DNA from 2 places in the Selenomonas sp. oral taxon 920 genome. Region 2 is predicted to be linked to the other one. Evidence: riboswitches for the same ligand, from Rfam matches in the RefSeq annotation. Region 2 holds a riboswitch; the other holds the start of a gene.
What was found. Region 2 has a riboswitch for cobalamin ahead of BCS37_RS12360 (TonB-dependent receptor). Riboswitches for the same ligand answer to the same signal wherever they lie in the genome.
Positions count from the first base shown of each region.

Region 1: another riboswitch for cobalamin. It lies ahead of BCS37_RS08030 (sirohydrochlorin cobaltochelatase); the one in region 2 lies ahead of BCS37_RS12360 (TonB-dependent receptor).

Region 1 covers NZ_CP017042.1:1,674,784-1,679,593, reverse strand. Annotated here, with positions in the region: gene BCS37_RS08035 (vWA domain-containing protein) at 148-882, shown strand; cobalamin riboswitch at 951-1,139, shown strand; gene BCS37_RS08030 (sirohydrochlorin cobaltochelatase) at 1,256-2,287, shown strand; gene BCS37_RS08025 (Gfo/Idh/MocA family protein) at 2,444-3,430, shown strand; gene BCS37_RS08020 (ABC transporter ATP-binding protein) at 3,436-4,323, shown strand; gene BCS37_RS08015 (ABC transporter permease) at 4,323-4,810, shown strand, end outside.
Region 2 covers NZ_CP017042.1:828,498-833,307, reverse strand. Annotated here, with positions in the region: gene BCS37_RS03870 (radical SAM/SPASM domain-containing protein) at 1-464, opposite strand, end outside; gene BCS37_RS03865 (ABC transporter substrate-binding protein) at 476-1,441, opposite strand; gene BCS37_RS12360 (TonB-dependent receptor) at 1,431-1,892, opposite strand; cobalamin riboswitch at 2,061-2,253, opposite strand; gene msrB (peptide-methionine (R)-S-oxide reductase MsrB) at 2,345-3,475, opposite strand; gene BCS37_RS03850 (uracil-DNA glycosylase) at 3,505-4,200, opposite strand; gene folK (2-amino-4-hydroxy-6-hydroxymethyldihydropteridine diphosphokinase) at 4,202-4,810, opposite strand, start outside.

The sequences.
Region 1 (4,810 bases), 850 kb from region 2:
GCTTTTGAAATAGGTGAGGTAAACAAAGACAGCAATATATCGTTTTGGCATCTAACCTTTGCCTGATTGAAATAATCTTTTGAACCTGATAAGATGTGGACAGAGAAAGTTGTTTCAATGTTCTAACTGCAAAGGAGGTCGCATACTATGTGGAAGAAAATTTATTCTGCTGTCCTTGCCTGTCTGCTGTGCATGGCATTTGCAGCAGTCGGCGCGGCGGAGACGGCAAAGGAGATGCCGCTGTCTGCCGAGAAGCCGGAGCGCATCGAGCTTGTGCTGATCCTCGATAAGAGTGGATCGATGTCGGGGCTGGAGTCCGACACGATTGGCGGCTTTAATGCCATGATCGAGAAACAGAAAGCACTCGCCGTTCCCGTGCGTGTGACGACGGTTCTCTTTAACGATGAGGTGGATATGCTCTACGAGCGCAAGGATATTCATTTCGTAAAACCACTGATGGCGAAGGAGTACGAGGTAGGCGGTACGACGGCACTGCTCGATGCCGTGGGGGCGACGATCCTGCGAATGGAGCAGAGGGGCGTCTCGGAGCGCGAGGGAACAAAGGTGATCTTCGTCATCATCACGGATGGAATGGAGAACGCGAGCACGGAGTTCACTAAGCCGAAGGTCAAACAGCTGATTTCGGACAAGCAGGAAAAGGCGGGCTGGGACTTTGTCTACCTCGGTGCGAACATCGACGCGGTGGAGGAGGCGGATGCGATCGGCGTGAAAAAGGCGAATGCCGTGACCTATCGGAACACGGAGTCCGGTGTCCGCGCGAACTATGATGCCGTTTCCGCATTTGTCGAAGAGACAGCAGAGCCCTCGACGGCAGAGAAGGGGCGTTGGCGTTCCCGTGTGGAAGAGGACACGTCAAAATAAGTCGGTGCACCGATTGACAATTTACACATAACGATGTATTCTAATAGCTGTGACATATTGTTGCATAACTGAATGAACGGGAGACAGGTGCAGTGCTGTATGGCACATGCTTAATAGAGAAGCCGGGGGAGCCGGCGCGGTCCCGCCACTGTGAGGGGAGCGAACCTGCAAGGAAGCCACTGGAAGACAGACCTTCCGGGAAGGCGCAGGGGAGTGATGAACCGAGCCAGGAGAACTGCCTGTCTGACAATCCACCGTGTGCCGTAGGCACATACCTGCGAGTGACAGGAAGGGGATTCGTGGAGATGATTTCACGAGGCTTTCTTGCTCTTGCAGGAAAGCCTTTAATTTATATTTTTTGGGAGGAATTCGGATGAAGAATTGGAAGAAAATGCTGGTCGCATCCCTTGCCTGCTCAGCTGTTCTGGGCTTTTCCTACAGCCCTGCGGAGGCCGCGTATGAGCTGAACCCCGAGGTGAAGACGGCAACACCGGCACTCATGGAGGCGTCTGAGATCGGTGTCCTGAAGTATGATAATCCGCAGATGCGGAACTACACGAACAAGGATGCCATCGTCGTGGCGAGCTTCGGCACGACGTTCAAGGAGACGCGTGAAAAGACGATTGAGGCAACCGTGCGTGACATTCAGGCGGCCCATCCGGGTGTGAAGGTTGTGACGGCATTCACCTCCCACATTATCATCGACCGTATCGAAAAGAATGAGGGAAAGAAGTATCCGACCCCCGAGGAGGCGCTGACACAACTCAAGGCAGACGGCTACTCGCGTGTGGCTCTCGTCTCGCTTGATGTCATCCCGGGCATGGAGTACTCCTATGTCAAGGCCGTGTTCAATGAGTATAAAGAACAGTTCAAGACGATGACCTGCGGGACATCGCTTATGTACTGGCAGGGGCAGGAAGAGCAGTCGGATGACGTTGCGGAGTTCATCAAGGCCGTCTCCAGCCAGTTCCCGAAGCTTGGCAAGGATGAGGCTCTCCTCCTCATGGCACACGGCACACCGCACGTTTCCAATGCTTACTATTCCGTGATTCAGGCGAAGCTCGATGCGCTCGGATATAAGAATGTCTACGTCTACACGGTTGAGGGGTGGCCGAGTCTCGAGGATGTCGTTCCGAAGCTCAACAATGCGAATGTCAAGACAGTAACGCTCATGCCGATTATGATGGTTGCGGGCGATCATGCACACAACGATATGGCGGGCAAAGATTCGGATTCGCACAAGAGTATTCTTGAGAGCAAGGGCTTTAAGGTGAATACCTATCTGCACGGTCTCGGCGAGAACAAGAATATTCGGGCTGCATTTGTAGAGCGCGCGAATGATGCGTGGGATGCTCTGCAGGGGAACAAGGATGCAGACGCAGATCATCTCAAAATCATGAAGTAAGATCGGCGTTTTACGCAGACTGCGGTGAAGGGGTTGCTGCGGAAGTGTTTCACTTCCGCAGCAGCCCCTTTTCTTTGTATGCGTACCCTGTTATAATAGAGTACGATGTTTGCCGTGTGGAGACAGCGGATTCCGCATAACAAGGAGAACTGATCGATGAAGATAGCGATTGTCGGTACGGGAATGATTGCGCGGGAGGCACTCATTGCCCTGCGTCAGGTGGGAAATGTCGAGGTGAAAACAATCTGTGCGCGCCCGCACAGTCGGGAGAAAGCGGAGGCATTGGCGCGTGAGTTCGGTGTCCCGCAGACGGTGACGGACTACGAGGCAATGCTTGCGGCACATGAGGCGGACGTTGTCTACCTCGGCATTGTGAACAGCGCGCATTTCTCGTATGCACGTGCGGCGATTGAGGCGGGCTGGCACGTCATCGTGGAAAAACCCTTTACCTCGACGCTCGCAGAGGCGGAGGAGCTGATCGCGCGTGCGCGTGCAGCAGGGTGCTATCTGTTCGAGGCAGTGACACCGCTCTTCCTGCCAAACTATCTCGGGATCTTGTCCGCGCTCCCGCAGCTCGGACTCATTCGCCTCGTGCAGGCAAATTTCTCGCAGTACTCGAGCCGCTACGAGCGCTATCTCGCGCGCGACGTGGCGCCGGCGTTTGATCCTGTGCTTTCGGGCGGGGCACTTTATGACCTGAATGTCTACAACCTTGCGCTCATCGTCGCGCTCTTCGGGCGTCCGCAGTCCGCCTCCTACACCGCGAATATCGGCTTCAACGGGATTGATACCTCGGGAGTGCTGACGCTGCGCTATGATGGCTTTGTTGCAACGGCGGCGGCGGCAAAGGACAGTTCGAGCCCGTCCTTCTTCCTGATTCAGGGGGAGTCGGGGTGGATTCGTGCGGACGGTACACCGAACGAACTCACATCCTTTACAGTCGGACTGCGCGGCAAGGAGCCGAAGACGTATGCGCTGAACAAGTATGAACATCGTATGGTGCACGAGTTCGAGGCAATACGGGAGATCTTTGAACGCAAGGACTATCTGCGTGTGGAGGAGGGGCTCCGAACCTCGCGGACGGTGATGGCGGTGATGGAGAAGGCGCGTTTGGTGGCGGGCATCCAGTTTCGGGCGGATTGAGATTGATGGAACCGATGATGATTGAGATGGAGGATCTCGTCAAGAAATTTCCGCATACGAATGCGGCAAAGGAAAAGACGTGGAAAACGGCAGTTGCAGGGATCTCCCTCTCCGTCCGTCACGGTGAGGTGTTTGGACTGCTCGGTCCGAACGGTGCAGGGAAGACGACGATCATCCGTATGCTCACGATGCAGACGCAGCCGACGAGCGGCGTGATCCGTATCGGCGGTGCGGACATCCGCCGTGATCCGCGTGTTGTCAAGGAGCGGATCGGTGTGGTGCCGCAGCATGTGAATTTCGATCAGGAGCTCACCTGTTGGGAGAATATGGAGCTGCACGCGCGTCTGCATCACATGGGACACGCGGAGCGCACGGCGCGGATAGAGGAACTGCTTGCAGAGATGGAGCTGACCGAGGTGCGCAACGACAATGTGCGCCGCCTCTCCGGCGGGATGAAGCGTCGGCTGCTCATCGCACGCGCACTGATCCACCGTCCGCAGGTGCTCTTTTTGGATGAGCCGACGGTGGCGCTTGACCCTCAGATTCGCCGTCATATCTGGGATCTCGTGCGCGAGATCGCTAGGGGCGGTGTGACCGTGCTTCTGACGACGCACTACATCGAGGAGGCAGAGGCACTCTGTGACCGCGTGTCCATCATCAATAAGGGTGTGCTTGTCGATGTGCAGACACCGCGTGCGTTCTGTGAGAATTTGGGGTCATATGCTGTGGAGTGGGATGAGGAGGGCGGCCGCGCCTATCAGTTTTTCCACACACGTGAGGAAGCGCGTGTTCATGCGCGTATGCTTGAGGAGCAGATGCAGCGCGTTCTCCTGCGCCCGACGAATCTCGAGGATGTATTCATCGAGCTGACGGGACGAAAGGAGGGACTTTGATGCTGCGGGATATCTGGACGGTGTTCTGGCGTGATTGGATCGTTCTGCGCCGCCGTCTGACGAAATACATTCTGAGCCGCATGGTCTCGCCGCTCATGTTTCTCATCGCGTTTGGCTGGGGGCTCGGACGCAGTATCGATGTGGGCACGGGCTCGTATCTGGACTTTCTCGTGCCGGGACTTCTCGCGATGAACTCAATGAACATCAGCTTTAACAGCATCATCTCCGTGCATGCGGAACGCGTTTATCACAAGAGTCTTGAGGAGTACCTGATTGCGCCGATTCGCCCCGACGCATTTGTTGTCGGCAAAGTGGCAGGGGCCGTCGTGCGGGGGCTGATTTCATCGGCGATCATCGTGGTGCTGAGCTATCTGTTCGGCGCACATTTTATGATTACGCCGCTGTTTCTCCTCGTGCTTGCGCTGAACTGCATGATCTTCGCGGAGATTGGATTCCTCGCGGCGATGTATATCTCCACCTACGAAGA
Region 2 (4,810 bases):
GCTGTAACAACACAGGTCAGACCGATCTCAATGCCGCGCTGTGCGAGGCACTGAATCCCGGCGACAACATCCGACGACGTTCCCCTGCCGTCAGGATAACAGCGGAGCATATCGTGAACAGTAGGTCTGCCGTCGAGGCTGACGCCAATGCCGATGTCCGCACCGTGCAGGAAATCTGCTGTCTCCTCGGTCATCAGAGTCCCGTTGGTCTGCAGATCCATGCGTACCCGTATGTGATTGGTGCGAACGTAGTCCGCGATCTGCCGCAGGAGTGGCAGGGCGAGCAGAGGCTCTCCACCCGAGAACTGAAGGATAAAGGGAGCTCCCCCCGTCGCTGCGAGATCGATCGCACGCCGCGCTGTCTCCCATGTCATCATGCTCCGGTCTTGACCGGATGCATAGCAGTAGCGGCACGCAAGATTGCAGTCTCCCGTGAGACTCAGCACCAACATCCGCAGCGGCATCACAGTCTCCTTTACTTCACATCTGCAAAGCGCTCGGGGTAGACCGCACGTGCGAGTTCATAGACGCACTCAATCGCGTTCTGCCCCGCGCTGTAACGATAGGTATCGGGCACGGTGTAGAAATGATTCTCCCGCACCGCCTTGACATGCATGAACAGAGGATCATTGCGGAGCTTTTGGCGAAAGTCCTCCGTCTTTTCCCCCTCCGCACTCCATGTCGGCAGGAGGAATACATCCGGATCGAGCGCAACAATCTGCTCCATCGAGACGGGCGTATCCGCCGTCAGTCCGACGAGCGCGGCGCCGTTGCGCAGAGACGCATGGCGGCACATATCGTCAAAGAGGCCGTCCTTCTGCCCGAATACGCCGCTGAACGCAAAAGCCACAATGATCGGCCGCTCCGCCTCAGGGATGTCCCCGACGCGGCGCTCGACATCGGCGAGACGGGCACGCTTTTCAGCAATTAGTGCAGCGGCGTTCTCCTCCTGCCCAGTCAGCCTGCCGATCTCCTCGATGCGGGTAAAAACTCCCTCGATGCGCTTCGGTGTCCGTGAAGCATAGACCGTCAGCCCGAGGTCGCGCAGACTCTCCACCTCCTCCTTTGATACGCCGTCCGTTGTGAGGACGAGGTCGGGATGCAGTGCGAGCACGCGCTCGGGGCTCTTGTCCTTGAGTTTGACCGAGACCGCCTTTGCCTCCTCGGTCATGGCGGATAGTCCGGGGTCATCCGAATACGAGGTAAGTGCAGCAATCTGCTCGGGCGGCGCAATGGCAAGAAGAATCTCATCCGTCGCAAGACCAAGCGAGACGACGCGCTGCGGCTTCTCGTGCAGGACAACCTCCATGCCCATATCATCCGTCCCTCGATAAAACACAGATTGCTCTGACGCATTCTTCCGCTCCCCCGCACAGCCGGCAATCATGCCGGCGAGAGAGAGAAGCAGAAGAAATGCACAGAGCTGCACATTAGAACGCATGCGTATAGGTCAGGCGGAAATTGCGCCCGAGGTCGAGATTGCCGTAGCGGTTGGAGTAGTTTTCACGGTTCAGCAGGTTGTAAATGCCGAGTGACACTACGTCATCTTTACCCGCCGTATAGATCACATTCATATTGAGCTGGAGCTTGTCCGGAATGTCCTGCTCCGCTTCGCCGTACGATGTACTCGTTGAGCCGATCTGCTGGTCGATTGCCTCGAATACGTTGCGATAGCCTGCCTTCTCGATTTCCTTCGCTGTGATGATCGTCGTCGTTGCAGGCGTATCGAGATCGCGCTTCTCACGTCGCTGTGCCGTTACAACGGTATCACTCAACGCGTGCGTCTCCGTTTGTTCCGTAGACGCCTGCTCCGCAGCGTACGCCGTCCCGACAAAGCTCGCTCCGGCAAATGCCGCAAGTACCGCCAGTGTCCACTTCTTCTCTTTTGTCATAATCCTGTATCACCTTTCTCTTTCGTGCTCTCCATGCACCATGTTCATATTTTGGAATACCTTAAGGCATAAGGGCAAGTAAAAAGCCCCTCCTGCTAAAGCAGAAAAGGGCTTAATTTACACACAATAGAACGGTCTGAATCTCCATCCCCATCACTCGCAGGTCAAACGGTGATTGTCGATTGGGCAGTTCTCCTGGCTCCAGTTCATCGCTCTTCTGCGTCTTCCCAGAAACATATCATCTCCAGTGACTGCTGAATGTTCAGCGTGCAGAATCACTCCCTGTTACAGTGGCGTGACCGCTCCGGCATATACCGGATTCTCTATTAAATCTTACGATACCCAATCCAATCTCTATGAATTTTTCACGTATCGTAAAGATAACATTGATTCAAAGCCATGTCAAGAAAAGAGTGAATAATTCTTTAATTATCCATTCTTTTCCTATGACACTATTTCTCCAACAGATAGAGATAGTCCCCATAGCCCTCGCGTTCCATATCCTCTTTCGGGATAAAGCGGAGGGAGGCACTGTTGATGCAGTAACGCAGTCCCCCTGCTGCAGCAGGACCATCGTTAAAGACGTGCCCAAGATGCGCGCCGCTGTTCGCCGCCGTAACCTCGGTACGCACCATGCCGTGCGAGCGATCCTCATGCTCGGCAATCAGAGCGCTGTCGATCGGGCGCGAGAACGCCGGCCAGCCGCATCCTGAATCATACTTATCTGCGGAGATGAAAAGCGGTTCACCCGTCGTGATATCACAGTAGATGCCTTCGCGGAATTCGTGATCGTACTCGTTGCGGAAGGGCGGCTCCGTCGCCTTCTCCTGCGTGACAGCGTACTGCATCCCCGTCAGGCGCGCCTTGAGTTCGGCATCCGATGGTTTTTCGTAAGTGCGTGTCACGTTTGACACCTCTGCACGTTCTGCCGCCTCGTACTTTTCACGCATTCTTGCAATGAGCGCAGGCGAGATATGGCAGTATCCATTCGGATTCTTCTCAAGGTATTTCTGATGATCCTCCTCCGCGCGATAGAAGTTCACAATCGGCCCCATCTCAACGGCGACCGTCTTGCCGATCCTCTTCTGCAGTGCATCGAGCGAGGCACGGATCACAGCCGCATCGGCACTCTCACTGCCGTCCGCATTCGGCACATAGTAGATTCCGGAGCGATACTGCCGTCCGATGTCATTGCCCTGCCGGTCCATCGCTGTCGGGTCGATAGAATCGTAAAAAGCCGTCAGTATCTCGTCGAGAGAAACAATCTGCGGATCGTAGACAATGTGCACCGTCTCTGCATGACCGCTCCCGCTGCATACCTCACGGTATGAGGGGTGCGATGTGCGGCCGTTCGCATAGCCGCTCTCTGCGGAAATAACTCCGTGGATCAGACTGACATAGAGTTCCGTCCCCCAGAAGCAGCCACCTGCAAGATAGATTTCCTTCTGTCCATGCACAGGGACATTCTGCTGTACGATTTCATGCGGCATCTCTGCCGAGGTCTCGGCAGGTGCGCCGCAGCCGCCGAGACAAGCAAGCAGTCCGAGTACACAGATATTGCGCAGTGATATCATTATTTTCATATAGTTCTCCTTAGAATGCGTTTTAAAAGCTACGCCTCAATCTCACTTGCCGGCGGCAGCTGCCACTCGATTGGTTTCTCGCCTGCCGCCGTGAGAAAATCGTTGACGCGTGAGAACGGGCGGCTGCCGAAGAAGCCGCGATGTGCCGAGAGCGGGCTCGGATGCGGCGACTCGATGATGAGATGGCGCGGATTCGTGATAAGGCTGCGCTTGCGCCGTGCGGGGCTTCCCCAAAGGATAAAGGCGAGCGGACGCTCGCGTGCGCCGAGCAGCCGAATGATATGATCTGTGAACCGCTCCCAGCCGTGTCCCTGATGAGACGCTGCCGCATGAGCACGAACGGTCAGCACTGTGTTGAGGAGCAGCACGCCCTGCTTCGCCCAAGGAATAAGACAGCCGTGCGCAGGCGGTATGATCCCGAGATCATCCTGCATCTCCTTGTAGATATTGAGCAGTGACGGCGGCGGGTCGATGCCGACCTGCACGGAGAACGAGAGCCCATGGGCCTGTCCGTCGCCGTGGTACGGATCCTGTCCGAGGATGACAACCTTCGTATCCGCAAAGCTCGTATAGTGCATCGCGTTGAAGATTGCGAACATATCGGGGTAGATGCGCTTCGTTCGATACTCTTCGATGAGAAAGGCGCGCAGTTCCCGATAATACGGCTGTGCCATCTCATCCGCAAGCAGTTCCTGCCAATCGTTCTTGAAAATTTCCTTTGCCATACTAAACTCTCTCGTAGATTTCAAAGATACAGTCTTCTCCGCGCCGACGCTCTGTCAAAGTAAAGCCATCGAGCGCCGGCAGAAATACATCCGCCGCATAGGTGCCCGTGAGACGCGTTATGTAGGCTCGTCGGACATATGGCAGAAACAGACGATAGCATGCCGCGCCGCCGATGGTGAAGATCGTACGCAGCGCATCCTGCGTCAGCACGCCGAGCAGCGCCCACATCTGCGTAAGATCACGCACGATATGAAATCCTTCGGCATGCGCCAATGTCCGCGAGAGTACAATATTCTCCCGCCCTGCAAGCGGTTGCTGTGCGGACAGGCTCTCCATTGTGCGCCGCCCCATAATGACAATCCCGCCCATCGTCGTCCGACGAAAATGTGCCATATCCTCGGCACAGTATGTGAGCAAACCGCCGTTTCGCCCAATGCCGCCTCCTTCATCACAGGCAGCGATGAGTTCGAGCGGATACGGCGCGGAGAGTTCGGGCGCACGTGCAATGCCGTCCCGATCTGCTTCAGCGAGCCACTGCACAATACGCTTCCCTTGTACGAGTAAATCAGGCGCAATCTCCGCAAGCGGCACGAGCACAAAGGCACGCGC